Regions from separate parts of the Williamsia sp. SKLECPSW1 genome, predicted to be linked through region 1. Evidence: riboswitches for the same ligand, from Rfam matches in the RefSeq annotation. Region 1 holds a riboswitch; each other region holds the start of a gene.
The links. Region 1 has a riboswitch for cobalamin ahead of cobN (cobaltochelatase subunit CobN). Riboswitches for the same ligand answer to the same signal wherever they lie in the genome.
Positions count from the first base shown of each region.

Region 1 (10,437 bases):
CGCCCACGGGTTGGATTTCGCCATGAACTCCCGGTTGGTCTCGTCGAAGACGTAGGACTCCGCGAGTTGCTCGTACATCCAGTCGGCCACCACGTCGGTGGTCGCGTCGTAGCCGAACAGGTAGTCGACGGTGGCCGCCATCTCGAACGCACCCTTGTACCCGTGGCGCTGCATCGCGGCGATCCACCGCGGGTTGACGACACGCGCACGGAAGACGCGGGACGTCTCCTCCGAGAGCGTGCGGGTCTTCACGGTGTCGGGACGCGTGCTGTCCCCGATGTAGGCCTCCGGCGATCGGCCGGTCAGCGCGCGCACCGTGGCCACCATGCCGCCGTGGTACTGGAAGTAGTCGTCGGAGTCGGCGATGTCGTGTTCGCGGGTGTCGGTGTTCTTCGCGGCCACCGCGATACGTCGATATGCCGAGCGCATGTCGTCGACGGCGGCGACGCCGTCGAGACCGCGTCCGTAGGCGTAGCCACCCCACGCGGTGTAGACCTGCGCCATGTCCTCGTCGGTACGCCACTGCTTGGAGTCGATGAGTTGCAGGAGGCCGGCGCCGTAGGTCCCCGGCTTCGACCCGAACACACGCGTCGTGGCCCGACGGTGGTCGCCGTGGTCGGCGACGTCGGCACGGGTGTGCGCGGCGACGAAGTTCTGCTCGTCGGGCTCCTCGAGGTCCGACACGAGCTGTACCGCGTCGTCGAGCATGGTCACCACGTGCGGGAAGGCGTCCCGGAAGAACCCGGAGATGCGGACGGTCACGTCGATGCGAGGGCGTCCGAGCTCGTCGAGCCCGATCACCTCGAGGTCGCGGACCCGGCGCGACGCCTCGTCCCAGATCGGCATGACACCCATCAGGGCGAGGACCTCGGCGATGTCGTCGCCTGACGTGCGCATGGCGCTGGTCCCCCACACCGACAGGCCCACCGACCGGGGGTACTCGCCGTGGTCGGCGAGGTATCGCTCCAGCAGGGAGTCGGCCATGGCGCGACCGGTCTCCCACGCCAGGCGGGACGGCACCGCCTTGGGGTCGACGGAGTAGAAGTTTCGACCGGTCGGCAGGACGTTGATCAGGCCGCGCAGCGGTGACCCGCTGGGTCCGGCGGGGATGAACCCGCCGTCGAGGGCGTGCAGGACGCGCGCCACCTCCTGGTCGGTCTGACGCAGTCGCGGCACCACCTCGGTCGCCGCGAAGTCGAGGATCTCACCGACGGCGGCGGGGTGATCGGCCGCGACGGTCGCGACCTCCTCCCGGGACCAGTCGGCCTTACCGCAGGCGGCGACGAGTTCGCGGGCGACTGTCTCGACGCGGTCGGTGTCGTCGCGGGACGCCTCCCCCTCGGCGAGCCCGAGGGCCTCACGCAGACCCGGCAGGCTGCGGGTGCCGCCCCACAGCTGTCGGGCGCGCAGCATCGCCAGGACGAGGTCGACCTCGACGTCGTCGGCCGGCGGGGACCCCAGCACGTGCAGACCGTCGCGGATCTGCACGTCCTTGATCTCACAGAGCCAGCCGTCGACGTGCAGCAGCATGTCGTCGAACACGTCCTCGTCGGGGCGTTCGGTGAGGCCGAGGTCGGAGTCCATCTTCGCCGCCTGCAGCAGCGTCCAGATCTGCTGGCGGATCGCGGGCAGCTTCGACGGGTCGAGGGTGGAGATGTTGGCGTGCTCGTCGAGCAGTTGCTCCAGGCGTGCGATGTCGCCGTAGCTCTCGGCCCGCGCCATCGGCGGGATGAGGTGGTCGACGAGGGTCGCGTGTGCACGTCGCTTCGCCTGGGTCCCCTCGCCGGGGTCGTTGACGAGGAACGGGTAGATCAGCGGCAGATCACCGATCGCCGCGTCGGTCCCGCACGCAGCGGACATCCCGAGGGTCTTGCCGGGCAGCCATTCCAGGTTGCCGTGCTTGCCGACATGTACGACCGCGTCGGCGCCGAACCCGTTGTCGCGGTCGGCTACCCAGCGATAGCACGCCAGATAGTGATGCGAGGGCGGCAGGTCCGGATCGTGGTAGATCGCGACCGGGTTCTCACCGAAGCCACGGGGCGGCTGGACCATCAGCACGACGTTGCCGAAGGTCTTCGCCGCGATGACGACGTCGCCGTCGGCGTTCGCGGTGCGGTCGACGTACAGCTGCCCCGGTGCCGCGCCCCAGTGCTCGGCGACGGCGTCCCGCAAACCGGGATCGAGGGAGTCGAACCACGGCCGGTAGTGCTGCGCCGACAGACGGACGGGATTGGCCGCGAGGGCGTCCTCGGTGAGCCAGTCGGGGTCCTGCCCACCGGCGGCGATCAGGGAGTGGATCAGCGCATCCGAGTCGTTCTCGGCGAGGCCGGGGATGGCGTCCGGGCCGGACTCCGGTCCGATGTCGTAACCGGCGTCGCGCATCGCCCGCAGCAGCGCGAGCACGCTCGCGGGTGTGTCGAGCCCGACGGCGTTGCCTATGCGCGCGTGCTTGGTGGGATACGCGGACAACATGATCGCGATCCGCCGCTGCTGCGGCGGTGTGGACCGCAGACGGGCGTAGGACGTCGCGATGCCGGCGACGCGCGCGCACCGTTCGTGGTCGGGGGCATACCAGGGCAGGCCGTCGTCACCGAACTCCTTGAACGAGAACGGGACGGTGATGATCCGACCGTCGAACTCCGGGACGGCGACCTGGGTGGCGACGTCGAGCGGCGAGAGTCCGTCGTCGTTCTCGTCCCACGCTGCCCGCGACGACGTCAGACACAGCCCCTGCAGGATCGGCACGTCCAGGGAGGCGAGCCGCTCGATGTTCCAGGCGTCGTCGTCCTCCCCCGCCGAGGCGGTCGCGGGGACCGCGCCACCGGCGGCGAGAACGGTGACGACCAGCGCGTCGGCCTGACCGAGGGTGTCGATCAGGTCGTCGGGTGCGGTACGCAGCGAGGCACAGAAGATCGGCAACGAGCGGGCGCCGCGGGCCTCGATCGCATCGCACAGTGCATGGATGTAGCCGACGTTCCCGGCGAGATGCTGGGCCCGGTAGAAGAGCACCGCGACGGTCGGGCCGTCGTGGGTGTCGTCGGACGCGGGGCGCTCGAGCACACCCCAGTGCGGGGTGACCGTCGGCGGCGCGAAGACGGCGCCGGTCATCAGGACGGTGTCGGAGAGGAAGCCGTGCAGCGAGACGAGGTTGTCGACACCGCCCTGAGCGAGGTAGTTGTGCGCCTCCGCGGCGACGCCGCCCGGCACCGTCGACAGCGACATCAGGTCGGGGTCGGGCAACTGCTCACCGGACAGGACCACCGTCGGCAGACCCTGGGCGAGGACGGCGTCGAGGCCCTCCTCCCAGGCGCGACGACCACCGAGGATGCGGACGACGACGAGGTCGGCGCCGTCGAGCACCACCGGGATGTCGGACTCGGGCAGCAGGCGCGCGGGGTTGGCGACCCGATAGTCGGCGCCCGACGCCTTCGCGGTGATGAGGTCGGTGTCCGAGGTGGACAGCAGGACGATCAACGAAGCCTCCCGACCGGGTTCTCGCGCCCGATGCTCGACGGTGACCGGGCAGGGGTCTGACTCGATGTCGTCCGGCGACATCACACAGTGGCGCGACCGTGCCGGAGTCCCACCGGCTTCCCGAATACCCGTTCGGATGGCATCACCCTAGCCTGGAGTGATGTCCCGACCGAGCGACCGCTGCCCCGGCGTGCTCGATCCGCACCCGGCGGCCGACGGTCTCGTGGCACGGATCCGGCTGCCCGGGGGTGCGGTGACCCCGCCGCAGATGCAGGCACTGGCGCAGTTCGCGGCGGACCACGGTGACGGTCACCTCGAGCTGACCGGGCGGGCGAACATCCAGGTCCGCGGCCTCGCGGATGTCGACGACCAGGCCATCGCCGGACTACGCGACGCGGGGCTGCTCCCGTCGGGCGCACACGACCGGGTGCGCAACACGATGGTCTCGCCGCTCTCCGGACGTATCGGTGGTCGCGGCGACGTCCGCGGCCTGGCCCGCGACCTCGACACGGCGCTCCTCGACGACCTCGCGCTCGCGCAGTTGCCCGGTCGCTTCCTCTTCGGACTCGACGACGGTCACGGCGACGTCCTCGCGCACCGTCCGGACGTGGGGGTGCTCGCCGTCGACCCGTCGACGGTCGAGGTGATCCTCGGCGGCGTGCGCACCGGCCGGCTCGTCGCCTCGGACGGGGCGGTGGCGGCGCTCCTCGACGTCGCCCGCCGGTTCGTCGGCCTGCGGGGTGACCGCTGGCGGATCGCCGACCTCGACGCCGTCGAGCTGGACGTGCTGATCGGATCGGTGGACGACGCGACCCGGCCGGCGGTCGGTGAGCCCCTCCCCGTGGTCCCGCACGACGGCCCGCTGGTCGGCTGGATGGACCAGGACGACGGCGCGGTGATGCTCGGCGCGGTCGTCGAACTCGCCCGGATCCCGGCCCGCACGGCCGAGTTCCTCGCCGCCGTCGACCACCCGATCGTCATCACCCCCGACCGCGAGGTGCTGGTCTGTGATCTCGCCGACGGGGTCGCGGAGACGGTGGTGAGGGTTCTCGCGCCGATGGGCGTCATCTACGACGCGACCTCACCGTGGGCGCGGGTGAGCGCCTGCGCGGGGGCACCCGGCTGCTCCCGCTCGCATGCCGACGTCCGGGGCGACCTGGTGGATCACGTGGCGTCGGCCGACCCCGACTCGCTCGACGACCGCGAACACTGGGTCGGCTGCGACCGGGGCTGCGGAAGCCCGCACGGCCCCCACCTGCGGGTCGTCGCCGGCCCGGACGGCTACACCCGCCGCCGGACGGGTGAGAAGCCGTCGTCGGGGCCCCTCTAGGGTGAGGCCCGACATGTACGACTACATCCACGACGGCGCCGAGATCTACCGGCAGTCGTTCGCCACCATCCGCCGCGAGTCCCGGCTCGACGGGTACGACGCGGAGACCGAGAAGGTGGTCGTCCGCATGATCCACGCGTGCGGCCAGGTCGATCTCGTCGACGACGTACGGATCACCCCCGACGCCGTGACCCGTGCCCGTGCCGCGCTGCAGGCGGGTGCGCCCATCCTGTGTGACGCCACGATGGTCGCCTCCGGGGTCACGCGTCGACGGCTCCCCGTCGACAACGACGTGGTGTGCCTCCTGGGTGATCCCCGGACCCCCGATCTGGCCCTCGAACTCCAGACCACCCGCACCGCGGCGGCGGTGCACCTGTGGCAGCCGATGCTCGAGGGGGCGGTGGTCGCGATCGGGAACGCGCCCACCGCGCTGTTCGCCCTGCTCGAGCTCATCGATTCCGGGGCGCCCCGTCCCGCGGTCGTCGTCGGCGCGCCCGTCGGGTTCATCGGTGCCGCGGAATCGGCTGCCGCGCTCGCCGATCGGGACGATCTCGACTACGTCACCGTCCTGGGACGACGCGGCGGGTCTGCGATCACCGCGGCCGCGATCAACGCCCTGGCGAGCCCGGTCGAATGACCGCGCCCGGAACGCTCTGGGGTGTCGGTCTCGGTCCCGGGGACAGCGAGCTGGTCACGGTGAAGGCCGCCCGGATCGTCGGCGAGGCCGACGTGGTCGCGTATCACTGTGCCCAGCACGGGAAGTCGATCGCACTGGGTGTCGCCGAGCCGTATCTGCGAGACGGGCAGCTCCGCGAGGAACTGCGGTATCCGGTCACCACCGAGACCACCGACCACCCCGGTGGCTACCGCGGGGCCCTCGACGACTTCTACGCCGACGCCGCCGCCCGGCTCGCGGCGCACCTGGAGGCGGGGAGGTCGGTCGCCCTTCTCGCCGAGGGCGATCCGCTCTTCTACTCGAGCTTCATGCACATGCACAAGCGGCTCGTCGACCGCTTCCCCACCGAGATCATCCCGGGTGTCACCTCGCCGAGTGCCGCAGTCGCCGCCGTGGGCCTGCCGTGGGTCGAGGCCGACGAGACCACGACCATCCTGCCCGGCACACTCCCCCGCGACGAGCTGGTCCGACGCCTCCGCGACGCGGACGCCGTCGCGATCATGAAGCTGGGACGCACTTTCGAGACCGTGCGCGAGGCGCTGGAGATCGCCGGTGTCGCGGACCGGGCCTGGTACGTCGAGCGGGCGTCGACGGACCGGCAGCGTGTCCTGCCCGTCCGCGACGTCGACCCGTCGTCGGTCCCGTACTTCTCCATGATCGTCGTGCCCGGTGACCTCAACGCCGTCACCACGTCTGCGGTCGCGCCGCCGGAGGTCGCCGTCGGCGAGGTGGTCGTCGTCGGTCTCGGGCCGGGCGCCGACCGATGGACGACACCCGAGGTGACCGAGGAACTCGCGCGCGCCACCGACCTCGTCGGCTACACCACCTACCTTCGACGTGTCACGGCACGCCCGGGCCAACGGGTACATGCCAGCGACAACAAGGTCGAGTCCGAACGAGCCTGTATGGCACTGGATCTCGCCGCACGGGGCGGACAGGTGGTGGTGGTCTCCTCGGGAGACCCCGGCGTGTTCGCCATGGCGTCGGCGGTGGTCGAGATGGCCGCCGACCCCATGTGGTCGCATGTACCCGTCCGGGTGGTGCCGGGTGTGACCGCGGCCAGCGCGGTCGCCGCCGCGGTCGGAGCGCCGCTCGGACACGACTTCGCGGTCCTCTCGCTGTCGGACCGGCTCAAGTCCTGGGAGACGGTGGAGCACCGCGTTCGCGCCGCACTGGCCGCCGACCTCGTGATCGCCGTCTACAACCCCGCCTCGCGGGAACGGACCTGGCAGGTCTCGGCCCTGCGGGACATCGTCGTCGAGCTCGCCGGGCCCGACCGCGTCGTCGTCCTCGGTCGCGACGTCGGCGGCCCCACGGAGACGGTGACCGTCACCACCGCCGGGACGATGGACCCGACCGTGGTCGACATGCGCACCCTGCTCGTCATCGGCTCGTCGACCACCACGGTCGTCGACCGCACCGCCGGGCAGGCTGTGTTCACCTCGCGTCGGTACGACCCCGCAGGAGCCGATCCAGCACCGGCATGACGTCGGCCGGGGTGGAGACGTCGTGGTCGGTCACGGGTACCGGTGGCCGCCGCACCATGACGACCTCCAGCCCCAGTTCCGCGGCCGCGGTGAGTTTCGCCCGGGTCAGCTCGCCACCCGAGTTCTTCGTGACCACCAGATGGATCGCGTTGTCGCGCAGCAGCGCCCGTTCGGAGTCGAGATCGTAGGGTCCCCGACTGCGCAGGATCGTGTGATGCGGTGGCAGCTCGTCGGTGGGTGGGTCGACGACGCGGACGAGAAACCAGGCGGTGTCGATCGCGGCGAACGCGCCGACGTCCTGCCGACCCGTGGTGAGCAGGACGCGACCGCCGCGTGCCGCGACAACCTCGGCTGCGCCCGCGATGTCGTCGACCATCGTCCAGCGGTCCCCGTCCGTCGGTTCCCAGGCGGGTCGGCGAACCGCGACCACCGGCACGCCGACCGTCGTCGCGGCCTGTGCCGCATTGTGCGAGATGCGCCGTGCGAACGGGTGTGTGGCGTCGACGACGACCGGACACCGGTGCTCACGCACCCAGTCCGCGAGTCCCTCCGGGCCGCCGAATCCGCCGATCCGGACCTCGCCCACCGGCAGACGCGGCTGCGACACCCGCCCGGCGAGCGACGAGACCACCGAGATCCCGGCGTCGACGAGAAGTGCTGCGACCGCGCGCGCCTCCCCCGTCCCGCCGAGCAGCAGGACGGGGCCGGTGCTGGTCACGACGGTTCCGACAGCTTCGTCATCCGCGCCGCGGAGTACAGGTAGCTGTCGGGGAACCCGGATGCGCCGAGCACGCGGCCGACGAGGATCACCGCGGTCTTGACGATCCCGGCCTGTCGGGTGCGGTCCGCCAGGTCGGCCAGGGTGCACCGAACGATGGTCTCGTTCTCGCGGCTGGCGAACGCCACGACAGCGCACGGGCAGTCGGTGCCGTACGTGTCCAGCAGATCGGCCTGCACGGCGTCGACCTGTCGTGCCGCCAGATGCAACGCCAGTGTGACGCCGGTGCGTGCGAGCTCGGCGAGGGTCTCACCGGGCGGCATGTCGGTCGAGAGTGTCGACACACGGGTGATCAGCAGTGACTGACCCACCCCGGGGGCGGTGAGTTCACGGCCGAGTGACGCGGCGACGGCGGAGAACGCGGGGACGCCGGGGACCACGGTGTGGTCGATGCCGAGGGCGTCCAGCGCCCGGATCTGTTCTGCCATAGCCGAGTACAGCGACGTGTCCCCGGAGTGGAGGCGGGCCACGTCGTGTCCGGCGGCGTGCGCGGTCCGGATGTGGCCGACGATCTCGTCGAGAGGCATCCGCGCGGTGTCGACGAGGACGGCGTCGTCGGGACAGTGCGCGAGGACCTCGCGGGGGACGAGCGACCCCGCGTACAAGCAGGTGCCGCAGCGACGGAGGGTGTCGACCGCACGCAGGGTGAGCAGGTCGGGCGCACCGGGCCCGGCGCCGATGAAGTGGACTGTCACTGGTCCTCCGACTTGCGCACGACCCACTGGGTGACCGGCAGGACCGGTCGCCAGGCCGTCATGGACCCCAGAGGTGCGGCGTTCTCGATGTGGATCCGACGGAGATGACCTCCGCGAGAACGGTGTTCGCCGACGACGAGATGCTCGGACTCGACCGTGACCGCGTTGGCCACCAGACGACCCCCCGGGCGCAGGGCCGTCCAGCACGCGTCGAGCATGCCGTGATCGGTCAGTCCCCCACCGATGAAGACGGCGTCGGGCCGGTCAGCCGTCGGGAAATCGCCCGGAGCGGCACCCGCGACGGTCACCGACCGCGCGACGCCGTGGCGGGAGGCGTTGGCGGATATGCGATCTCGCCGGGACGCGTCGGCCTCGAACGTCCATGCGCGACAGCGGCGGTCACTTCGACACCACTCGATGGCGATGGAACCCGCGCCACCGCCGACGTCCCACAGGGTCTCCCCCGCTGCCGGACCGAGCGCAGCGATCGTCAGGGCCCGCACGCCTGCCTTCGTCAGCTGGCCGTCGTGGTCGTAGGAGTCGTCGTCGAGGCCGGCGGACCGGATCAGGGGCGGGCCGACGCACTCGACGGCGATCACGGCCAGGGGGTCCCCCACCGGCTGGTCCCACGTGTCCGCCGTTCCGGTCACGGACGTCTCGCCGGGCCCGCCGATGCTTCCCAGCACGGTCATCGTCGATCTCCCGAACCCGTGGTCGGACAGTACGGACGCGACCTCGGCGGGTGTACCGGCGTCGCGACCGAGGACGAGCAGCCGGAGTCCGTCGCCTGCCTCGGCGAGCACCGAGTCGACCGGGTCGGTCACCACCGAACACACCGTAGTGCGGGCGAGATCCCAGCCCATCCGCGCTGCGGCGAGGGTCGCGCTCGACACCGCGGGCAGGACCCGGACGCGCTCGGCCCCCAGTCGGGTCACCAGGGTGGCGCCGACGCCGTGGAACATCGGGTCTCCGCTGGCCAGGACGTGCAGCGGCCGTGTCGCCGCGGCGAGAAGCGTGTCGAGGTCGTAGAGCATGGGTGTTGCCCACGGGTGACGTCGCGCGGGCACGTCGTCGGGGAGCAGGTCGAGTTGACGTGCCGATCCGGCGACCGTCGTCGCTCCGAGCAGCTCCTCCCGGGAGCGCTGCGACAGTCCCGACCACCCGTCGGCGCCGATTCCCACGACCACGACCGACGGCGGGGTCATCGGGGCATCCGGCGCCAGATCCCCTGCGGCAGAATGCGCATCACGGCGAAGACGGGACGCAGGGTTCCGGGTATCCACACGGTGGCGCGGCCCCGGCGCAGCGCGCGGACGACGGCCTCCCCCACCTCGCCGGCGGTGCTCGACATCGGCGCGGGCTTCACGCCGGACGCCATCAGTTCCCGCGTCATGGCGCCGACGACGAAGCCCGGCCGGGCGAGGAGCAGGTGGACGCCGCTGCCGTGCAGAGCATCCGAGAGGCCGGACGCGAAGCCGTCGAGTCCCGCCTTCGTCGAGCCGTAGACGTAGTTGGCCCGGCGCACACGGACGCCCGCCACCGACGAGAACACGATGATCGCGCCGGATGCCTGCCGTCGCATCGCCGTGGCGAGCGGGGTGAGGACACTGATCTGGGCGAGGTAGTCGGTGTGGGCGATCTGGAGGGCGTGAGCGTGGTCGGTCTCGGCACGCACGGCGTCACCCAGGATCCCGAACGCGACGATCGCGATGCCGATCGGTCCGTGCTCGGCCACGATCGCCTCGACGAGACCGGGATGCGATGCCGTGTCATCGGCGTCGAAGGCGACGGTGTTCACCGCCCGTGCGCCGGCTCGTTCGAGGAGCCGCCGCTGGTCGTCGAGGTCGTCGGGACGACGGGCCGCGAGCACCACCGTCGCGTCGGCGGCGACGCGTCGCGCGACCTCGACACCGATCTCGCTGCGTCCGCCGAACACCACCACGACACCGTCGGTCGTCGGAGTTCTGCGCAGCACGCATGCATTCTCCCACCGGTCG
Region 1 is NZ_JBTGLI010000002.1:223,700-234,136, forward strand. It holds gene cobN (cobaltochelatase subunit CobN) at 1-3,474, opposite strand, end outside; cobalamin riboswitch at 3,505-3,639, opposite strand; gene cobG (precorrin-3B synthase) at 3,635-4,804, shown strand; gene ACXVUM_RS16925 (precorrin-8X methylmutase) at 4,818-5,441, shown strand; gene ACXVUM_RS16930 (precorrin-2 C(20)-methyltransferase) at 5,438-6,967, shown strand; gene ACXVUM_RS16935 (cobalt-precorrin-6A reductase) at 6,918-7,685, opposite strand; gene cobM (precorrin-4 C(11)-methyltransferase) at 7,682-8,440, opposite strand; gene cbiE (precorrin-6y C5,15-methyltransferase (decarboxylating) subunit CbiE) at 8,437-9,645, opposite strand; gene ACXVUM_RS16950 (SDR family NAD(P)-dependent oxidoreductase) at 9,642-10,415, opposite strand.

Region 2 (10,437 bases), 180 kb from region 1:
CTCCGATCGCCACGGCGACGAGGCGATGTCGCGCTCCTTCCCCTCGTAGGTGGTGTATCCGGCCATCCGGTCGGCGAGACCGAGCGCGAACATCATCTCGGTGATACCGGTGTCGTTGGTGACCACGCGGGTGGGCGTCCGCGGGACCGTCAGCGGTGCACCGCAGTTGGTGATCCGCACGGCCTCGGCGGAGGACGACGACGGGGCGGGGTCGTCGATGCGCGCGCCGCACCCGGCGACGACCAGCGTGGCGGCGAGGACGGCGAGCCCCGCCCGGAGATGCCGTGGGGTGATCATGATGTGGTCCCTTCGTCGAAGATGATCTGGGGCACCCCGAGTCGGGGATGCGTGACGATGTGACATGCGACGCCGAACCACCGCAGCACCGCGTCGGCGGTGAGCACCTCGGTGGGGACGCCGGTGGCGACGATCCGACCCCCCGACACGACGGCGAGATCTGTGCAGAACTGTGCGGCGATGTTGAGGTCGTGCAGGGCCGCGAGGACGGTGACCCCGCGGTCCCGCGCCGCCCGCAACACCGCGTACTGGTGGGCGACGTCGAGGTGGTTGGTGGGTTCGTCGAGCACCAACACCGGCGCCTCCTGCGCGAACGCCCGGGCGATGAGCACGCGTTGTGACTCGCCCCCGGACAACTCGGTGAACCGTCGCCGCTCGAGGTGTGTCACGCCGGCGTCCTCCATCGCCTGCGCGCACACCGCACGATCGGCCGCCGACAACGACCGCAGCATGTGGGTGTGCGGGAGCCGGCCCGTGCGCACGACCTCACCCGCGGTGAAGTCCAGGAACATCGAGCCCGACTGCGCCAGCGCGGCGACCTGACGTGCGTTCTCGCGCACCGAGATCGCGCCGACGTCGCGGCCGGCGACCGTCACCTGGCCGGCGGCGGGGACGAGTGCCCGGTACAGGCACCGCAGCACCGTCGTCTTGCCGCTGCCGTTGGGTCCGACGAGGCCGAGGAAGCGGCCACCGGCGATGTGCAGCCGCAGGTCCTGCACGATGGACGCGCCGCCGACGGTCACGGCGACGTCGTCGTAGTCGACCGCGGGGCCGCTCATCGGACCGCGTCCCGGTGGCGGCGCCGCATGAGCAGCACGAATGCCGGGACACCGACCGCCGCCGTGATCGCCCCGATGGGGAGGTCGTAGGGCGGGACCACCGAGCGCGCGACGATGTCGGCGGCGACCAGGAACGTCGCCCCGAGGACGGGCGTCAGCAGCAGCACCCGCCGGTGTCCGGCACCGACGAGCAGACGCGCCACGTGCGGGAGCACCAGTCCGACGAAACCGATGGCGCCGCAGACCGACACGATGATCCCGACGACCGCGGCCGCACCGAGGAACAACGCGAGTCGGAACCGACCGGCATGCACCCCCAGGCTGGCCGCGACGTCGTCGCCCATCGCCAGCGCATCGAGGTGACGGGCCACGAGCAGCGCCGCCAGCGAACCGACGACGGCGGCCACACCCACCAGCCACACGGAGTGCCAGTCCGAGGCGGCGAGACTGCCCAGAAGCCAGAACATGACGCTGCGGGCCGCGTCGCCGGCGGGCGCCAGGAAGACCAGGACGGTGGTGATCGCCGAGAACCCGTACCCCAGAGCCGTTCCCATGAGAACCAGGCGCAGCGGTTCCAGCCCGGACGGGGTGCGTGCGAGCACCAGCACGATGAGCGTCGCGACCACCGCGCCAAGGAACGCCGCCGACGGCAACGCATAGATGCCCAGACCGCCGAGCGCCCCGAAGAGGACCACGCCCGTCGCGCCGACCGACGCGCCCGACGAGATGCCCAACACGTAGGGATCGGCGAGTGCGTTGCGCACCACCGCCTGGACGACGACTCCGGCCACACCGAGTCCCGCGCCGGCGGCGGCACCGGTGAGGACACGGGGCAGGCGGGAGTCGACGACGATCCGGTACTCCGGCACACCGGACGCGCGCACCTGTCCGCCGACGAGGTCGGCCCACAGATATCCGAGGGCGTCGCGGGCGGGGATCGCGACGCTGCCGACGATCAGCCCGAGCACACCGACGACGACCAGGGCGACCACAGACAGCGCGACCAGCGCTGCGACGCGTCGTCGTCCGACGTCCACGGGCGGGACCTTCCGTCGATCGCGGTCGACGGAGGGCGCAGACTCCCGGGCGAACCGGGCGTGAGGCCACGGTTCGCCGACGGCAGTGCCGCACCAGCCATGTCCCACGAGGCCGATGAGCGACCGCACCTCGCCGGCGCGGCCGACACCGGCAGGTCTTCGGACTCCCGGGCACGGCACCTGCGAGGTGCCACCTACCTGCGACTGCTTCCCGGCCTGAGCCAGTGCATGGTTGTCGCGTCGTTCCCGATCACCGCTGCGGGGCAGTTCCGGTCTCGCACCGGATTCCCTCTTGCCGCGTCCCGCCGTGCCCTCTCTCGCGAGTGCACGGCCGGACGCACCGACGTCGCGGGTGAGGCTACAGGGCGGAGCGGGCGTCCTCGTCGAAGCGGTGTACCAAGCGAGCGCTTGGTTGCTACTGTGACGACCACCATGGGATTCATCACGCAGGACTCCCCACAGGTCGATTTCGCCGAGTGGAGTCGAGGGACGCGAGCGGAGAAGATCCGTCCGATGGCCCACCACTGGGCCGAGGTGGGTTTCGGGACGCCCGTCGCTCTGCACCTGTTCTACGTCCTGAAGATCGCCGCCTACGTCCTCGTGGCCTGGGGCATCGCGATCGCGACACCCGGCGTCGGCGGGTTCACCGACGTCGCGCAGTGGTACGACGAGCCGATCGTGTTCCAGAAGGTCGTCTTCTTCACGATGCTGTTCGAGGTCGTCGGTCTCGGGTGCGGATTCGGTCCGCTCAACAACCGCTTCTTCCCGCCGATGGGGTCGATCCTCTACTGGCTGCGGCCCCGCACGATCCGGCAGCCGCCGTGGCCGGGGCGGGTGCCGCTGACCCGTGGCGACGAGCGCGGGCTCGTCGACGTCGCCGTCTACGCGGCGCTCCTCGTGATGCTCGTCGTCGCACTCGCCGGCGGGGGCACGGGGCCGCAGCCGGCGGCGGGCACCACCGTCGGGCTGCTGCCGCACTGGCAGGTGTGGACGATCCTCGTCCTGCTCGCCGTGATCGGGCTGCGGGACAAGACGATCTTCCTCGCCGCCCGCGGCGAGGTGTACGGCGCGTTCGCGGTGACGTTCCTGTTCGCCGCACCCGACATGGTGGTGGCCGCCAAGCTGCTGTTCGTCGTCATCTGGATGGGCGCGGCGACGTCGAAGCTGAACAAGCACTTCCCGTTCGTGGTCTCGACGATGATGTCGAACAACCCGATCATCCGGACGAAGCGACTCAAGCGGTCGTTCTTCGAGCACTTCCCCGACGACCTGCGGCCCGGGCGGCCGGCGCGGTGGATCGCGCACGCCAGCACCGTGATCGAGATGTGCGTCGGGCTCGTGCTGTTCGCATCGACCGGCGGGTGGCTCACCTGGGTGGCGGCAGCGATCATGCTGATCTTCCACTTCGCGATCCTCTCGGCGATCCCCATGGGGGTGCCGCTGGAGTGGAACGTCTTCATGATGTTCGGCGTGCTCGCGCTGTTCGTCGGACACGCCGACCTCGGACTCGGTGACATCGAGAACCCCGGGTGGGTGATCGCCCTCGTCGCCGTCTCCGCCGTCACCGTCGTGGTGGGGAACCTTGCCCCGCAGAAGGTCTCGTTCCTGCCCGGGATGCGCTACTACGCCGGCAACTGGGACACCGGCCTGTGGTGTGTCACCCCCGCGGCGTCGGCGAAGCTGGAAGCCGGGATCGTGGCCATCTCGGCACTGCCCGCCTCACAGCTCGAGCGGGTGTACGGGGGCCTCGAGGGTGCACAGATCGCCATGTACAAGGGATATGCGTTCCGGGCCTTCAACACCCACGGTCGAGCCCTGTTCACCCTGGCCCACCGCGCCATGGCGGGATTCGACGAATCCGGATACGTCCTCACCGACGGGGAGCGGATCTGCAGCATGGCGATGGGATGGAACTTCGGCGACGGTCACCTGTCGAACGAACAACTCATCGCAGCACTGCAGAAGCGGTGCCACTTCGAGCCCGGCGAGGTCCGCGTGGTGCTGCTCGAGGCACAGCCCATCCATCGTCAGCGGCAGCGCTACCGCCTCGTCGACGCCGCGACCGGGGAGTTCGAACGCGGCGAGATGCGCGTGTCGGACATGGCCACCCGACAGCCCTGGGACGACGAACTGCCCGTGACCGTCACCTGGTCGCGGGAGGCGTCGGTGGGGGCACCCTGAGGCGTTCGGCCAGAATGGGTGCGTGAGTTCTCTCCAGATCCAGACCGCTCACGGACCGGTGCGCGGCGCCGTCGACCCCCACACCGGTGTGCGTCGCTGGAAGGGCATCCCCTACGCAGCCGCCCCGGTGGACGACCTGCGGTGGCGGGCGCCCCGCCCGCCCGAACCGTGGGCCGACGTCCGCGACGCCACCCGCTTCGGACATGCTGCGCCGCAGCCGCGGTTCCCCATGTTCGATCTGGGGGAAGGCGTGACCGTCTCCGAGGACTGCCTCGTCCTCAACGTCGTCGCACCCCGCTCGGCCGGTCCGGACACACCCAAGCCGGTGATGGTCTGGGTCCACGGCGGCGCCTACATCATCGGCTCCGCGAGCCAGCCGCTCTACGACGGCACACGACTGGTCCGCGACGGCGACGTGATCCTGGTGACGGTCAACCACCGGCTGGGCCCGTTCGGGTTCCTCGAACTCGGTTCGTTCTCCACCGACGAGCATCGCTTCGACGGCAACCTGGCCCTGCGCGACGTCATCGCCGCTCTCGGATGGGTGCAGGAGAACATCAGTGCGTTCGGGGGCGACCCCGGATCGGTCACGGTGTTCGGCGAGTCGGCAGGCGGCGGCATCGTCACCACCCTCATGACGGTCCCTGCAGCGCGCGGCCTCTTCCACCGGGCGATCGCGCAGAGCTCCCCGTCGACGTCGATGTACGACAGCGCCAGGGCGCGCGTCGTCGCGGAACGATTCCTCGGCATGGTCGGGGTCGACCCCGACGACATCGGCCGTGTCCGCGAGGTCGGTGTACGGACCCTGCTCGAGGCCTCGACGAGACTGTTCGACGAGATCCCCACCGAGTCGCCGGGCCGTCTGGCGTTCGCACCCGTCGTCGACGGCGACCTGGTCCCCGAACCGCCCGTCGACGCGTTCCGCGCCGGCCGTGCGACGCCGGTCCCGCTGGTGATCGGCACCAACAAGCACGAGGCGGCGCTCTTCCGACTCATCCGGTCGTCGATCATCCCGATCAAGGCCGACGCCATCCGAGCGCTGTTCTCCCAGATCGCCGTCGAGAGACCGGAACTGGTGATCCCGGCCGAGGAGGACGTCCGGTCCGCGTATTCGCGCGTCCGCGTCCGCTCACGGGGTCTGGCGGTCGCCCGAGACCTCGCCTTCCGCATGCCGACGGTGTGGCTCGCCGGCGGCCACAGCACCGTCGCGCCGGTCTACCTGTACCGCTACGACTGGGCCTCACGCCTGCTGAAGGTCCTCGGCATCGGCGCCACCCATGCGACGGAACTGGGCTACGTCTTCGGGACCGTCCGATCCCGCAAGCGCAGCGTCGAATTCCTGCTCGGCGGGCATGCACTCGCCCGGAGGGTCGCCGAACGCATCCAACGGCGCTGGACCGCGTTCGCCGCGACCGGCCGCCCGGACGGTGACCGCGCGGAACCGATCTGGCCGCCGTACGACCCGGCGAACCCCCGCGTGCTCGTCATCGACGCGACCGATCGTGTCGCCGACGTCGACGCGCCGCTGCGTGCCGCGTGGGGCGACGAGCCGCTCAGCTTCCGCTGACGACCGGTCAGCCCTGTGCCTCGACGGCGACGGGCTGCCACTCCTCCCAGTTCGCCAGGCGCTTCTCGTAGTCGGCCTTGGCGATCGCCAGCGGCGCCTCGCCGAAGAAGACACGCAGCGGGGGCTTCTCGGCGTCGACCACCCGCAGGATCGCCCGGCCGGACGCCGTCGGGTCGCCGGGGGTGGTGGACCGCTGCGATCGAGCCTTCTCCGCGGCGTCGCGCACCTCGTCGTAGGCGTCGATCGTGTCGGCGTGCTTCGCCGAGGGCCCGGCCCAGTCGGTCGAGAACCCGCCGGGCTCGACCAGGGTCACGTGGATGCCGAACGACTCGACCTCCTGCGCCAGTGACTGCGAGAAGCCCTCCAGCGCCCACTTGCTCGCGTGGTACAGCCCGACGTTCGGGAACGCGCTGATCCCGCCGATCGACGAGACCTGCACGATGTGCCCGGACCGCTGTTCCCGCAGGAACGGCAACGCGGCCTGCGTCACCCACAGCGCGCCGAACACGTTCGTCTCGATCTGGGCCCGCGCCTGCGACTCGCTGACCTCCTCGACGAACCCGAACTGCCCGTAGCCGGCGTTGTTGACCACCACATCGAGGCGGCCGAAATGGTCGTGGGCGCGCGCGACGGCCGCGACATCGGCGTCGTGATCGGTGACGTCGAGTTCGATCGGGAGGATCGCGTCGCCGTACCGCTCGACGAGATCGTCGAGGGACGACGTGTCTCGTGCCGTCGCGGCGACCTTGTCCCCGCGGTCGAGCGCGGCGATCGCCCACTCGCGACCGAAGCCGCGCGATGTGCCTGTGATGAACCAGATCTTCTCAGCCATGTGGGTGGCAACGACGATGTCCGGATCGCTAATCCCGGACCGGTCACCGATCCCGGATCGCCCGCGGGCCCACCACGCGCGCCCCGAGCTCGGCGACCCGGCGCCGCAGTTCCCGATCGGCCGTCACCACGACGCACGACGCGGATGCGATCCGCTCGGCGACCACCGCCACGATCGCGTCGTCACCGGACCCGCGTGCCCCGACCACCTCGACGGTCGGCGAGGACGCCACCCCGCGGGCCGCACCCTCCACCACGAGGACGACCCGTGCCGGGCCGCTGCCGTCGACGCCGCAGGCGGCGAGCCCGTCGATCTCGTCACGCAGGCGCTCGGCGGCACCCCGCCGGTCACGCCACCACCCGTCCGGGCGGGAGCCGACGACGTTGGCCGCGTCGACCACGATCACGGTGTCGCTCACCCGGGTGAGCCTATGTCCGTTTCGTGCCCGCGGCGACGGGCGTGGCTACCGTCGGGGGCGACGTCGTCGGGATGAGGAGTGTGTCGTGGACTATGTGAACGTCGGCCGCAGCGGACTGCGTGTGTCGCGGATCTGCCTGGGCTGCATGAGTTTCGGTGAGCCCGATCGCGGGCCCCACGAGTGGACGCTGCCCGAGGAGGAGTCGCGGTCGATCATCCGGCACGCCCTCGAGCAGGGGATCACCTTCTTCGACACCGCGAACATGTACTCCGCGGGCTCCAGCGAGGAGATCGTCGGGCGGGCGCTGCGCGACTTCGCCGATCGTGACGACGTCGTCATCGCGACCAAGGTCTACAACAACGGTCGTCCGCATCCCAACGAACACGGCTCGTCGCGCAAGGCGATCATGACCGAGATCGAGGGCAGCCTGCGTCGCCTCGGCACCGATCACGTCGACCTGTACCAGATCCACCGGTGGGACCCGACGACCCCGATCGAGGAGACCCTCGAGGCGCTGCACGACGTGGTGAAGGCGGGCAAGGCCCGCTACATCGGCGCGTCGTCGATGTTCGCCTGGCAGTTCTCGAAAGCGCTGTACACCTCCGAACTGCGTGGGTGGAGTTCGTTCATCTCCATGCAGGACCACTACAACCTGCTCTACCGCGAGGAGGAGCGGGAGATGCATCCGCTGTGCGCCGACCGCGGTGTGGGTGTCATCCCGTGGAGCCCGCTCGCGCGTGGTCGCCTCACCCGCCCGTGGGACACCGAGACGACCCGCAGCCGCACCGACGCGTTCGGGACGTCGCTCTACGACGAGGGGGACGAGGCGACCGTCGACGCCGTCGGTGATCTCGCCGAGCGCCGCGGTGTACCCCGTGCCCAGGTCGCGCTGGCGTGGATGCTGCACAAACCCGTCGTCACCGCCCCGATCATCGGCGCCGGCAAGATCTCCCACGTCGACGACGCTCTCGCGGCTCTCGAGCTGTCGCTGGACGACGACGAGATCGCCGCGCTGGAACAGCACTACCGCCCGCGGCCGATCGTCGGGTTTTCCTGATCGACTGCTCTGCGGCAGGCTGTCGCGGGTGAGAGCTGTCGTCTACGAACGCTTCGGCGGACCGATCGACCTGCGCGAGGTGCCCCCACCGGTGTGCCCGCCCGACGGTGTGGTCGTCGCCGTCGCCGCGACCGGACTGTGCCGGTCGGACTGGCACGGATGGCAGGGTCACGACCCCGACATCCCGTTGCCGAACATCCCCGGTCACGAGCTGGTCGGCACGGTCGTCGAGGTCGGTTCCGGGGTGACCCGGTGGTCACCGGGCGATCGGGTGACAGCGCCGTTCGTGTGTGCCTGCGGGACCTGCCCGTCGTGTCGGCGGGGTGATCAGCAGGTCTGCGAAAGGCAGGAGCAGCCCGGTTTCACCCATGCCGGTTCGTTCGCCGACCTGGTGGCGCTGCGCCACGCCGACGTCAACCTCGTCGCGGTCCCCGACGCGGTGAGCGACGAGGCGGCCGCCGCGCTCGGCTGCCGGTTCGCCACCGCCTACCGCGCGGTGACCGCGGTCGGCGCGGTACGACCCGGTGAGCGGGTCGCCGTGCACGGGTGCGGGGGTGTCGGCCTCGCCGCGGTGATGATCGCGGCCGCCCGCGGCGCCGTCGTCGTCGGGATCGATCCCTCCGATCGCAGTCGGGAGATGGCGCGGGAACTCGGCGCCGGCGAGGTCCTGACGTCCGCGGACGGTCTCGGCGACATCGACTGCTCGCTGGACGCCTTCGGGTCGCCGGCGACGATGCGCGCCTCCATCGGCACGCTGCGACCGCGGGGCAGACACGTCCAGGTGGGGCTGCTCGGCGCCGACACCGATCCCGCCGTGCCGATGGGCGCCGTCGTCGCGCGTGAACTGCAGCTCCTCGGCAGTCACGGCATGGCCGCCCACGAGTACCCGGCCATGCTGGCCGACATCGCCGACGGTGTGATCGATCCGCGGCCGCTGCTGCGCGACGTCATCGGACTCGACGAGACACCGGACCGCCTCGCCGATCTCGGCACGCCGGGGTCGGGTGCTGGCGGCGTCACCGTCATCCGCCTCTGATCCGACAGTCACGCTTCACCGGCAGTTCACCCACATCGGTGCGGCCGGCCCACCGCAGATGTTTCGCTCTGCTCATGACTCGATTGCGCGTCGTCCTCGCCGCCGCCGCCCTGACCCTGTTCGCCCTCGTCGGTGACGGAGCGCTCGCCCACGCCACGCCCACCGAGCAGTACCCGATCTCGCCGCAGGTCCAGGCCGCGTCGCAGGTGTATCCGGGCCCGCCGTTGTCGCAGCAGTCGCGCACGACACTGCGCGCGACGGCGTTCGTCACGGTGCCCAGCGACTACGTCTACAACACCAGCCTGGAACCCGTTGCGCGGCACGACTACTGCACGTCGTCACCGGACAGCTACTTCGCGGCCGACTTCCGCGGGCCCTGCGCCCGTCACGACCTCTGCTACGACGCCGCCGACCGCGCGGGCACGTCCTACACCGCGTGCAACTCCGCCCTGCGCACCGACCTGATCACCAACTGCGCCTACGCATACGGCACCAGCGGCACCGCGTACTCCACCTGCGTGGCCACGGCCGACATCTACTGGGCGGCGGTCACCGCAGCACACCTCTGAGGCCCTGGCGCATACTCGGCGCCATGATCCGCAACGTCGTGATGGGGCGGCTGCGTGCCGCCGAGGACGAGGCCCGGGCCGCCGACGACCGAGCCCGCCTGCAGACAGCACTCGCCGGTATCGCGGCGCTCGACCTACCGGGATGCCTCGCGAACCACACCGGGTTCGACGCCGGTCTCCGCGACGGCGGCTGGGACTTCGCGATCACCAACGACTGGGCGAGCGTCGAGGACTACCGCGGATACGACGTCGACGCCGAGCACAACGTGCACCGCGCGGAGATCGCGGCCGTCGCCGAGCAGCTCGCCCGCGTCCAGTTCGAGATCTGACCGGACCACCGCGATGGCGCTGTCGGTCGACCCGGACTGCCGCACACCCCGGCGCACCCCCGTCGGGCGCGGCGCCGCGCTGCCACCCATCCCGGCGCCCCGGCATCGACCGGGACTCGTCGAGACGGTCGGCACCACGATCCGTGACCGCGGATGGTGGGTCGTCCCGGGGTCCGCGATGGGCGCCGTCGTCGGATCCCGTCTCGCACGACCCGTCGCCGGCGCCGCCCTCGGTGCGGTGACGGCAGCCGTCTCCGCGACGGCCCTCACCGCGATCGGTCCGCGCACACCCGTCGTACCCGTCAGTGCCGTCGCCGACCCGCAGGTGCGTGCGC
Region 2 is NZ_JBTGLI010000002.1:40,673-51,109, forward strand. It holds gene ACXVUM_RS16070 (ABC transporter substrate-binding protein) at 1-297, opposite strand, end outside; gene ACXVUM_RS16075 (ABC transporter ATP-binding protein) at 294-1,076, opposite strand; gene ACXVUM_RS16080 (FecCD family ABC transporter permease) at 1,073-2,113, opposite strand; cobalamin riboswitch at 2,267-2,404, opposite strand; gene ACXVUM_RS16085 (DUF3556 domain-containing protein) at 2,546-4,294, shown strand; gene ACXVUM_RS16090 (carboxylesterase/lipase family protein) at 4,317-5,861, shown strand; gene ACXVUM_RS16095 (SDR family oxidoreductase) at 5,869-6,693, opposite strand; gene ACXVUM_RS16100 (NTP pyrophosphohydrolase) at 6,737-7,111, opposite strand; gene ACXVUM_RS16105 (aldo/keto reductase) at 7,197-8,168, shown strand; gene ACXVUM_RS16110 (zinc-dependent alcohol dehydrogenase family protein) at 8,197-9,204, shown strand; gene ACXVUM_RS16115 (phospholipase A2) at 9,279-9,773, shown strand; gene ACXVUM_RS16120 (Dabb family protein) at 9,797-10,102, shown strand; gene ACXVUM_RS16125 (endonuclease/exonuclease/phosphatase family protein) at 10,116-10,437, shown strand, end outside.
Region 2: another riboswitch for cobalamin. It lies ahead of ACXVUM_RS16080 (FecCD family ABC transporter permease); the one in region 1 lies ahead of cobN (cobaltochelatase subunit CobN).

Region 3 (10,437 bases), on a different contig from region 1:
ATCAGGGTCGACCAGTAGTCCCAGAACCGCTCGGCGATCATCAACACGACCGCCGTGTAGGCGATGATCAGCACCGGCCACACCCATCCCGCCGCGGACACGACGCGGCGGTTGCCCGTGGCGCGGGCGAGGATGCCCACGACGGTCGCGAACAGCAGCGGCGTGACCACCCACACCGCCATGCAGTAGGGACACAGGGCGCCGATCCGGTACAGGCTCTGGGTGATCAGGTAGCCGACGAACACGAGTCCGAGGACGAGACCGAGGGCCAGCCCCGCCCACACCCACGCCGGTATCGCGACCCGCGCGAACGCCAGCACCCCGAGCACGATCACGACGGCGAACGCGGCGATGCCGATGATCGGGTTGGGGAACCCGAAGAACGCGGCCTGCTCGGTCGTCATCACCGACCCGCACGAGATGATCGGGTTGATGCTGCAGCTCGGCCGGTAGCCGGGATCGGCGAACAGCTTGAACCGCTCGATGGTCAGCGTCGCCGCCGCGAGCAGACCGACCGCGCCGCCCAGGACCACCACCGCCGACGCGACCCGACCGGGCCTGCGGTCGATGTCGTCGTCGATGAACGGTTCGTGGTCGTCCGCGTCCGGTCCGTCGGTGGATGCCTGCACCTCTGTGGTCACGGCGACCAGGGTAAAGCGCCGACGGCCGACTACGGCAGCCCGTCACGTCGCTGCTGGTCATCGAGGTGTTCGCGGGTCTCTCGACGGTCACATGGTTGACTTGTCGTCGCGCGTCCGCTCGGATCGTCGCACCCGATCGCCCGACGGGATGCGGCCCCGGATCGCGCGACCGATCCCACGCCGACGACGGGACCCGCCGATGAGCAACCGCCCCTCCGCCCGACCATCGATCCGTGACCCCCGGCGCGACGAGAAGCGCCGCGCCTGGGTCATCCGCGGCGCCGCCACCGTGGTCGTCGTGGTGGTCGCCGTCGGTATCGCCGTCTGGTTGATCTCCACCCGCGACGACAAGTCGTCGTCGGCCGCCGGCCCGAGTGTCGCCACCTCCGACGGCTACTACCGCGTCAGCACCGGCGGGACCGGGTCCCCGCGGGCGACGGTGGAGATCACCGAGGACTTCCAGTGCCCCTCCTGCCGTGCGTTCGAGGCGCAGTTCGGTTCGACGGTCGAGGCCATCCGGGGGATGCAGAACGTGTCCGTCGAGTACCGCCCGGTCGCGATCCTGGACCGCTCGTCGAGCACCAACTACTCGACGAGGTCGGCGTCGGCGTCGGCGTGTGTCGCCGAGGCGACCGCGGGCAGCGGGGACTGGGCGACCTGGTTGAAGTTCCACGACGCCCTGTACGCGCAGCAGCCGCCCGAGGGTGGATCCGGTCTGACCGACCAGAAGCTCACGGAGATCGCGCAGTCGGTGGGTGCCGGTGACGTCGGCAAGTGCATCTCCGACGAGCGGTACGGCCCGTGGGTCGGGTCCGTCACGCAGAAGGCGACCAAGGAGGGCCTGCAGGGCACCCCGCAGATCGAGATCAACGGCAAGGTCGTCCAGCTCTCGACCCCGCAGGCGCTCATGGACGCGGTGACCGCGGCCAGCCGCGGCTGACCGAGGGACCGACACTCGGGTGGAGAACCGGTCGCCCCGGTCAGCCCACGTCGTGGTGGTCCGCGGCGTGCGCGGCGAGAAGGTCGTCGCGGGCACGGGCGACGCGAGAGCGGATGGTGCCCACCGGGCAGCCGCAGACCTGCGCCGCCTCGGTGTAGCTCATCCCGAGGATCTGGGTGAGGAGGAACGCCTCCCGGCGTTCGGCGGTGAGGTCGTCGACCAGCATCGACCACTCCACCCGCTCCTCGTGCCTGCCGGTGGTGTGCCCGCGCAGGGCGACGACCTGCTCGTCCTGGTCGAACAGGGCCGACGGCGGGCGGGACGTCTCGTAGCGGATCTGGTCCACGACGACCCGTCGGGCGATGGACAGCAGCCACGTCCGTGCGGTGGACCGCCCGGCGAACCGCGGGAGCGCTGAGATCGCGCGGAGGAAGGTCTCCTGGGTGAGGTCGTCGGCGCGGGTACGGTCGGCGAGGTAGGAGCAGAAGCGCCACACGTCGAGATGGGTGGCCCGGACGAACTCGTCGACGGCGGAGGCATCGCCCGCGGCGGCGCGCAGCGCCAGTTCCGTCACGGCGTCGTCGGATCCCTCCACGGCGCTCACGGTAGCGGCCGCGGATCCGGTGAGGACAATCGGAGAGAACCCGGGAACCGTTCGGCCCCGCCGTCCGACTACTCCGGTGTGACCTGCGTTCCGGCCACCGCCGATCTGCCCGAGACCTGGACCACCGACCCGAGGGACACCGACATCTGATGACCACCGTGCAGGAGCCCTCCGTCTCCCTCCCGGACGAGATCCGTCGGCTCGAACTGACCGTCTCGGGGATGTCGTGTGGGGCGTGTGCCGCGCGTGTGGAACGCAAGCTGAACAAGGTCGACGGGGTCCGGGCGTCGGTGAACTACGCCACCCGTGTCGCCACCATCGACGCCGATCCGGAGGTGCAGCCCGACGACCTGTGCGCGGTCGTCACCGCGACCGGCTACGGCGCCGAACCGCGGCTGCGGCCGACGGAGGCCGCCCAGGCCGACCCCGACGCCGACCACGCCCGGTCGCTGTTCCGTCGCCTGGTGGTGTGCCTCATCCTGTTCTTCCCGCTGGCCGATCTCTCGGTCGTGTTCTCCGCCGTCCCCGCGACACGGTTCACCGGGTGGCAGTGGATCCTGGCGGTCCTCGCCGCTCCGGTCGTCACCTGGGGTGCGTGGCCGTTCTACCGGACGGCATGGCGCAACCTGCGCGTCCGGGCGGCCTCCATGGAGACGCTGGTCTCGCTGGGCATCCTGTCGGCGACCGGGTGGTCGGTGGCCACGTTGCTGCGCAGCGGGCACGACACCTCGGCGGCCCCGACAGGTGTGTGGGACGCGATCGTCTCCGCGGACTCGATCTATCTCGAGGTGGCCGCCGGCGTCACCGTGTTCGTGCTCGCCGGTCGCTACTTCGAGGCCAAGGCCCGCTCGCGGGCGGGGGGCGCCCTGCGCGCGTTGGCCGCGCTCGGCGCGAAGGACGTCGCGGTCCTGCTCCCCGGCGGCGACGAGATGCGCATCCCGGTGGAGGAACTCTCCGAGGGGCAGCGGTTCGTGGTGCGTCCGGGCGAGACGATCGCGACCGACGGGCTCGTCGTCGACGGGATGTCGCTGGTCGACATGAGCGCCATGACGGGGGAGTCCCGACCGGTCGCGGTCGCCACCGACGCCACGGTCGTCGGTGGCACCGTCGCCCTGGACGGGCGGCTGATCGTCGAGGCCGCGGCCGTCGGGCCGGACACGCGGTTCGCCGCGATGGTGCGGCTGGTGGAGCAGGCTCAGTCGGGAAAGGCCCAGGCGCAGCGCGTCGCCGACCGCGTCTCCAACGTCTTCGTGCCGAGTGTGATCGTGCTGGCGGCGATGACGCTCGCGGTGTGGTTCGCCTCGGGCGCGTCGGCCGACCACGCGATCGGCGCGGCGCTGGCGGTGCTGGTCATCGCGTGCCCGTGCGCGCTGGGTCTGGCGACACCGACAGCCCTGATGGTCGCCTCCGGTCGCGGCGCCCAACTCGGGATCTTCCTCAAGGGCCACGACGCCCTCGACGCCTCCCGCGACGTCGACACCGTCGTCTTCGACAAGACGGGCACCATCACCGACGGTGAACCCGGCGTCGTCGCGATCGTCGCGGCGGACGGATGGGACGAGACGACGGTGCTTCGACTGGCCGCGTCGATCGAGCAGGCGTCCGAGCACGCGGTCGGTCAGGCGGTCGTCCGATCGGCCGTCGACCGCGGGGTCGATCTCACCGAGCCGACCGATTTCGGGGTGCAATCCGGGCGCGGAGTGCGGGGCACCGTCGACGGGCGGGTCGTCGAGGTGGGCTCGCCGCAGTGGGTCGCCGGCGGGCGGTCGGTCCCGGCGGACCTCGCGCGCCATCGACGTGACGCGGAGACCGCCGGACGCACGGTGGTGTACGTGGCGGTCGACCAGCGTCTGGCCGCGGCGATCTGCGTCGCCGACACCGTGAAGTCGTCGGCGGCGCCGGCGATCGCCGAGTTGCACCGCCGGGGTCTGCGGACCGTCCTGCTCACCGGCGACAACGCCGGTGCGGCGCAGGTGATCGCCGACGAGGTCGGCATCGACGTCGTGCACGCCGAGGTCCTCCCGGAGGACAAGGTCCGTGTCGTCGAGGAACTGCGTGCCTCGGGTGCGACGGTCGCGATGGTCGGCGACGGCATCAACGACGGCCCGGCGCTCGCGGCGGCCGATCTCGCCCTGGCCATCGGCCGTGGCACCGACGTGGCGATCGGGGCAGCCGACATCATCCTGGTGCGGCACAGCCTGCACACGGTGCCCGAGTCGCTCGAGTTGGCGGCCGCGACGCGACAGACCATCCGCACCAACCTGATCTGGGCGTTCGGATACAACGTCGCCGCGATCCCGGTCGCCGCGGTGGGACTGCTGAACCCGCTGCTGGCCGGCGCCGCGATGGCGTTCTCGTCCTTCTTCGTGGTGTCGAACAGCCTGCGGCTGAGGAGGTTCGCGCCCACCGACGAGTGATCCGCGTCATGGTTCCCGTTTCCTCGGGAACCGTTCGCGCTCGCGATGCGACTACTGCGAGGAACAGTTCGCATCCGAGAACGAGGATTTCGTGAGTCAGACCCCTGTCGACGACGCCGCACCCATCGACCCGTCCGACGAGCCCGGACGCGCCGACGCCGACACGTCGGTCGTTGCGCCCCATGGTCTCTGGCGACGGCTGCGACCGTTCGTCATGCGCCTGCACTTCTACGGCGGGATGCTGGCGGGTCCGTTCATCCTGGTGGCCGCGGTGACCGGGTTGCTCTACACGCTGACCCCGCAGCTGGATCCGATCGTGTTCCGGCACGAACTGAAGGTCGACCGCGTCGCCGAGCAGACGGTGCCCTACGCGCAGCAGGTGCAGGCCGCCATCGCGGCGCACCCCGCCGACACCGTCGTCGGCATCCGTCCGCCGAGCGCACGGGACGAGACAACGTGGGTCCAGATGTCCGCACCCGACGTCCCGGAGGGCTACAGCCGCACCGTGTTCGTCGACCCGTACACGGGCACGGTCCGCGGCGATCTGACGACCTACGGGCAGTGGCTGCCGATCCGCGCCTGGTTCGACGAGTTCCACCGCAACCTGCATCTCGGGGCGTTCGGCCGGAACTACAGCGAGATCGCCGCGAGCTGGATGTGGGTCGTGGCGGTGGGCGGGCTGGCGCTGTGGATCGCCTACCGCCGACGCGTCGGTGGCCTCAAGAAGGTCGTAGTCCCCGAGGGGAAGCCCGGCACGCGACGCCGACTGGTGAGCGTCCACGGGGCCGTCGGCGCGACGATCATCGTCGGGCTCCTGTTCCTGTCGGTGACCGGCCTGACGTGGTCGCGGTACGCCGGGGAGTCGGTGTCGGAACTGAAGTCCGCGCTGAGCTGGACGACCCCGTCGGTGTCGACGACGGTCGGTGGTGCGACGGCGCCGGCGATCGCCTCCCACGACGAGGGCGGCGACTCCGAGGCGCAGGCGCTCACCCCGGCGCAGTCGTTGTCGGGGATCGACACCGTCGCCGCGACCGCGACCCGCGCCGGACTGAAGGGTCCGATGTGGTTCACACCGCCCACCACGGCAGGGGAGGCATGGAGTGTCGCGGAGAACAAGCGCCGCGCACCCACCCGCTACGACGCGATCTCCGTGGACCCGCGCAACGGCGACATCGTCGACAGGGTGAACTTCTCCTCCTGGCCGGTCGCGGCGAAGCTGACCAACTGGCTGATCGACGCGCACATGGGCATCCTCCTCGGCATCTGGAACCAGATCCTGTTGGCGCTGTTGGCGATCGGACTGATCATCGTGATCCTCCGCGGATACCTGATGTGGTGGCGGCGCCGTCCGACGCGCCGCAGTGGCCTGCCGCGCTCGCCGCGGCGTGGCGCGCTCGGTGAGCTGCGGCCGCTCGAGGCCGTCGTGGTGGTCGCGGTGCTCGCCGGGATCGGTTGGTTCGCACCGCTGTTCGGGCTGACCCTCGCGGTGTTCGTCGTCGCGGACGTGCTCTACGGTTTCGTCGTCGACCGGCGCGCGACGGTGCCTGCGTGATCGCCGATCCCCAGCTGCGGTGGGTGGTCACCGCGGCGCTCGTGGCCGCCGTCCTGCTCTGCGGGGTCGGTCTCCTCCGCCACCGTGGCGGGGTGATCGGCGGCGTCGGGCACGGCATGCACGTGCTGATGGCGCTGGCGATGATCGACATGGCGTGGCCGTCGGCGATGGTGGTGCCGTTGGGCGCGGGTGTGGTGATCTTCGCGGCCTTCACCGTCTGGTACGTGGTGGTGACCGCGACGCGGCACTACCGTCCGGTCAACGGGATCTACCACGTGGCGATGATGGCCGCGATGAGCTGGATGTACGCAGTCATGTCCGACGACATCGTCGGTCGTTCGGGCGGCGGGATGCAGATGCACCACGGCGGCACCGGCGGGGACATGGGCGGGATGCAGATGTCGGCGTTCGCGACGCCGCTCGCCCCGCGCCACGTCCACGGTGGCGGTGACATGAGCGGGATGTCGATGGCCGACGGACTCCCCGGGTGGGCGATCGCGCTCGACTGGATCTGTGTCGTCGGGTTCGCCGCGGCGGCCGTGTGGTGGCTCGTCCGCTACTTCGACGCCCGGCGGCGGACGGGATCGCTCACCGGCGACGCCTCGGGTGCCCTGTGCCAGGTGTTGATGGCCGCCGCCATGTCGGCCATGTTCGCCGTGATGGTGTGAGCCGCCCACCCGCGAATGCTCTCGAGCGGGTCGTGCGTGTGACGTGCACGTCTAGACTCGGCGATGACGCCACGCGTGCTCACATGCGCATCCGTGGTGACCGAGTCGATGACGTCGAGAAGAGGAGGTCTGATGGCCGAGTTCACCGTTCCCGTCGACGGGCTGCACTGTGAGGGCTGCGTCGACACCGTCACCGGCGCGCTGAGCGCGCTGCCCGGCGTGTCCTCGGTCGCCGTCGACCTGGACACCAAGGGTGTCTCGCAGGTGCGCGTCGACGCCGACTCGGAGCTGTCCGACGGGCAGATCGCCGACGCGCTGTCGGCCAAGGGCAACTTCACCATCGCCCGCTGACCCAGGGCGCCGGATGGCGGCCGGTCAGGGGCGGGTGACGTAGCGCTGCTCGACCCTGGCCAGCTTCCAGTAGGCCACCGCCGCCGACCAGGCGACCACGAACATGACGACCACACCGATGCCCACGGTGTTCAGGTCGATCCCGCTGATCCAGTCGGTGACGGGATCGACGAGTCCGAGATCGTCGTGCAGGACCGAGATCAGCTCGATGGTCCCGATGATCACCGCCACGGCGATCGACAGCACCGTGATCGTCAGGTTGTAGTAGATCTTGCGGATCGGGTGGGCGAACGCCCAGTCGTAGGCGACGTTCATGAACAGGCCGTCGAGGGTGTCCATCAGGCTCATGCCGGACGCGAACAGCAACGGCAGCACCAGGATCGCGTACCAGGGCAGCCCGGCCGCCGCGCCGGTCCCGGCGAGTGCGAGCAGTGCCACCTCGGTCGCCGTGTCGAAGCCGAGGCCGAACAGGATCCCCACCGGGTACATCTGCGCGGCGTGGGTGATGCGCCGCATGATCGGCCGCAGGATCCGGGCGAGGAAGCCCCGCCCGTCGAGTGCCGCGTCGAGCTCGGCGGCCGAGAACGTGCCCTCCCGCAGACGCCGGAAGACGTGCCAGATGCCGATCAGCGCGACGATGTTGATGGCGCCGATGATGTAGAGGAAACCGCCGGACGCGAGCGTGCCGGCGACGCCGAGCCCGTGGCGGACCGGCGAGTTCTCGTCGAGCAGCGTGTTCGCGGCATGCGCGCCGGCGACGACGAGCGCCGCCAGGACGAACACGATCGTGGAGTGACCCATCGCGAACCAGAAGCCGACCGACTTCGGTTTCTTGCCGTCCGCCATCAACTTGCGGGTGGTGTTGTCGATCGCCGCGATGTGATCGGCGTCGAAGGCGTGGCGCATCCCGAACACGTAGGCAGTGATCCCCAGTCCGACGCCGAACACCGCAGTCCCGGCCATGTAGTGGTGGGGTGCGATCGCGACGATCAGCACGCCGAAGCCGACGACGTGCATGAGGCCGACGACCCCGAGCAGACCGGACGCCTGCCACCAGTCGCGGCGCGTCCACGATGCGAGGATCGAGGTCATCGAGGGAGCTGCGGGTGGCGTCGACACCGACACGGACATCTCGTTCCTGGGGAGTCTCGCGTCCCCGTCGAGGTGACGACGGGACCGCAGGTCTGACTCCCGACGTCGTCACGACGTCGGACACAGTGGCGCGACCGCGCCGGATTCCCACCGGCTTCCACGATTCCGTCCGAACGGGACGAACTGTAACCCACGCCCGGCCGAATCCGGGGGGTGTCCGTGTCGCGACGATCGGCGACGGGATCCCGCGCCGGTCCGGGGTCATCGAGGAGGACCGGCGCGGGGCTGTCACCCGGTCACACCAGCGTCGCACGCACCTGCTCGGTCGCCGCGACGACGTGGGCGAGCGACTCGCGGACCTCGTCTGGTCTGCGGGTCTTCAGGCCGCAGTCCGGGTTCACCCAGAGTCGTTCGGCAGGAACGGCATCGAGTGCCGCACGCAGCGACGCGACGATCTCGTCACGGGTCGGCACGCGCGGCGAGTGGATGTCGTAGACACCCGGTCCGACGCTGTTGCCGAAGCCGATCGCGTTCAGGTCGTCGAGCACCTCCATCTTCGAGCGCGCCGCCTCGATGGACGTGACGTCCGCGTCGAGATCGGCGATGGCCGTGATGACCTCACCGAACTCGGAGTAACAGAGGTGGGTGTGGATCTGCGTCGCGTCGGAGACGCCGGAGGTGGCCAGGCGGAACGCGTCCACCGCCCACCGCAGGTAGGCCTTCTGATCGGCCGCCCTCAGCGGCAGCAGCTCGCGCAGGGCGGGTTCGTCGACCTGGACGATCCCGATGCCCGCGTTCTGCAGGTCGACGGTCTCGTCGCGGATGGCCAGCGCGATCTGGTTCGCCGTCTGCGCCAGCGGCTGGTCGTCGCGGACGAACGACCACGCCAGGATCGTCACCGGGCCGGTCAGCATCCCCTTCACGGGCTTCGGCGTGAGTGCCTGTGCGTAGGTGGCCCATTCGACGGTCATCGGGGTGGGGCGCGAGACGTCGCCGAACAGGATCGGCGGACGGACGCATCGGCTCCCGTAGGACTGCACCCAGCCGTTGTGGGTCGCGGCGAACCCGTCGAGCTGCTCGGCGAAGTACTGCACCATGTCGTTGCGCTCGGGCTCCCCGTGTACGAGGACGTCGAGACCGAGCTCCTCCTGCAGACGGATCACCGACTCGACCTCGGCGCGCATCCGCGAGGTGTACTCGGACTCGTCGATCTCGCCCGACCGCAGCGCGGCGCGGGCGAGACGGATCTCGGAGGTCTGCGGGTAGGAGCCGATCGTGGTGGTCGGCAGTACCGGCAGCCCGAGGCGGGCGTCCTGCTCCGTGCGCCGGTCGGCAGCCGGCCCGCGGGAGATCCCGCGTTCGACGACCTCGGCGACGCGCGCGCGGGTGCGGGCGTCGTTCACGCGCGGGTCGGAGCGCCGGGATGCCGCGGCGGCGGCCGCGGCCTCGAGGTCGGCCGCCACCGCCTCCCGCCCCTCGCCGAGTGCCCGGGACAGCGTGACGACCTCGGCGACCTTCTCGAGCCCGAACGCGAGCCACGGGCGCAGGGTCTCGTCGAGGCGATCCTCGGCGGCCACGGTGTACGGCACGTGCAGCAGCGAGCACGACGTCGCCACGGCCACGTTCCGCGCGCTGCCCAGCAGCGTCGCCAGGGTCGCCAGTGCCCGGTCGAGATCGGCGCGCCAGATGTTGCGGCCGTTCACCACGCCGGCGACCAGGAGTTTGTCGGCCAGGCCGGTGGTCGACACGACCCGATCGGGGTCGCCGCGCACGAGGTCGACGGCCACACCGTCGATCGCGGTGGCGGCGAGGGCGCCGAGCGCGTCGCCGAGGTCCCCGAAGTACCCGGCGACGAGCAGCGCGGGCCGGTCGGTGAGGTCGCCGAGCCGCCCGTAGGCGTGGGACGCGAGGGCGGCGGGGTCGTCGGCGAGGTCGGTGGCGAGGGCGGGCTCGTCGAACTGGACCCACTGTGCGCCCGCGGCGCGCAACTGCGAGAGCAGGTCGACGTAGAGCGGCAGCAGCTCGTCGAGGCGGGAGATCGGTGCGGCCCCACCGTCGACGGCCTTGCCCAGCAGCAGGTAGGTGATCGGACCGATGACGACCGGGCGCGCGGGGACGCCCAGTTCGATCGCCTCGGCCAGCTCGGCCAGCACCTTCGCGGGGTTCATCGAG
Region 3 is NZ_JBTGLI010000001.1:679,214-689,650, reverse strand. It holds gene ACXVUM_RS03065 (vitamin K epoxide reductase family protein) at 1-581, opposite strand, end outside; gene ACXVUM_RS03060 (DsbA family protein) at 841-1,581, shown strand; gene sigC (RNA polymerase sigma factor SigC) at 1,622-2,176, opposite strand; gene ACXVUM_RS03050 (heavy metal translocating P-type ATPase) at 2,335-4,602, shown strand; gene ACXVUM_RS03045 (PepSY-associated TM helix domain-containing protein) at 4,694-6,154, shown strand; gene ACXVUM_RS03040 (DUF5134 domain-containing protein) at 6,151-6,822, shown strand; gene ACXVUM_RS03035 (heavy-metal-associated domain-containing protein) at 6,955-7,173, shown strand; gene nicT (Nickel transporter NicT) at 7,198-8,265, opposite strand; cobalamin riboswitch at 8,338-8,474, opposite strand; gene metE (5-methyltetrahydropteroyltriglutamate--homocysteine S-methyltransferase) at 8,562-10,437, opposite strand, start outside.
Region 3: another riboswitch for cobalamin. It lies ahead of nicT (Nickel transporter NicT); the one in region 1 lies ahead of cobN (cobaltochelatase subunit CobN).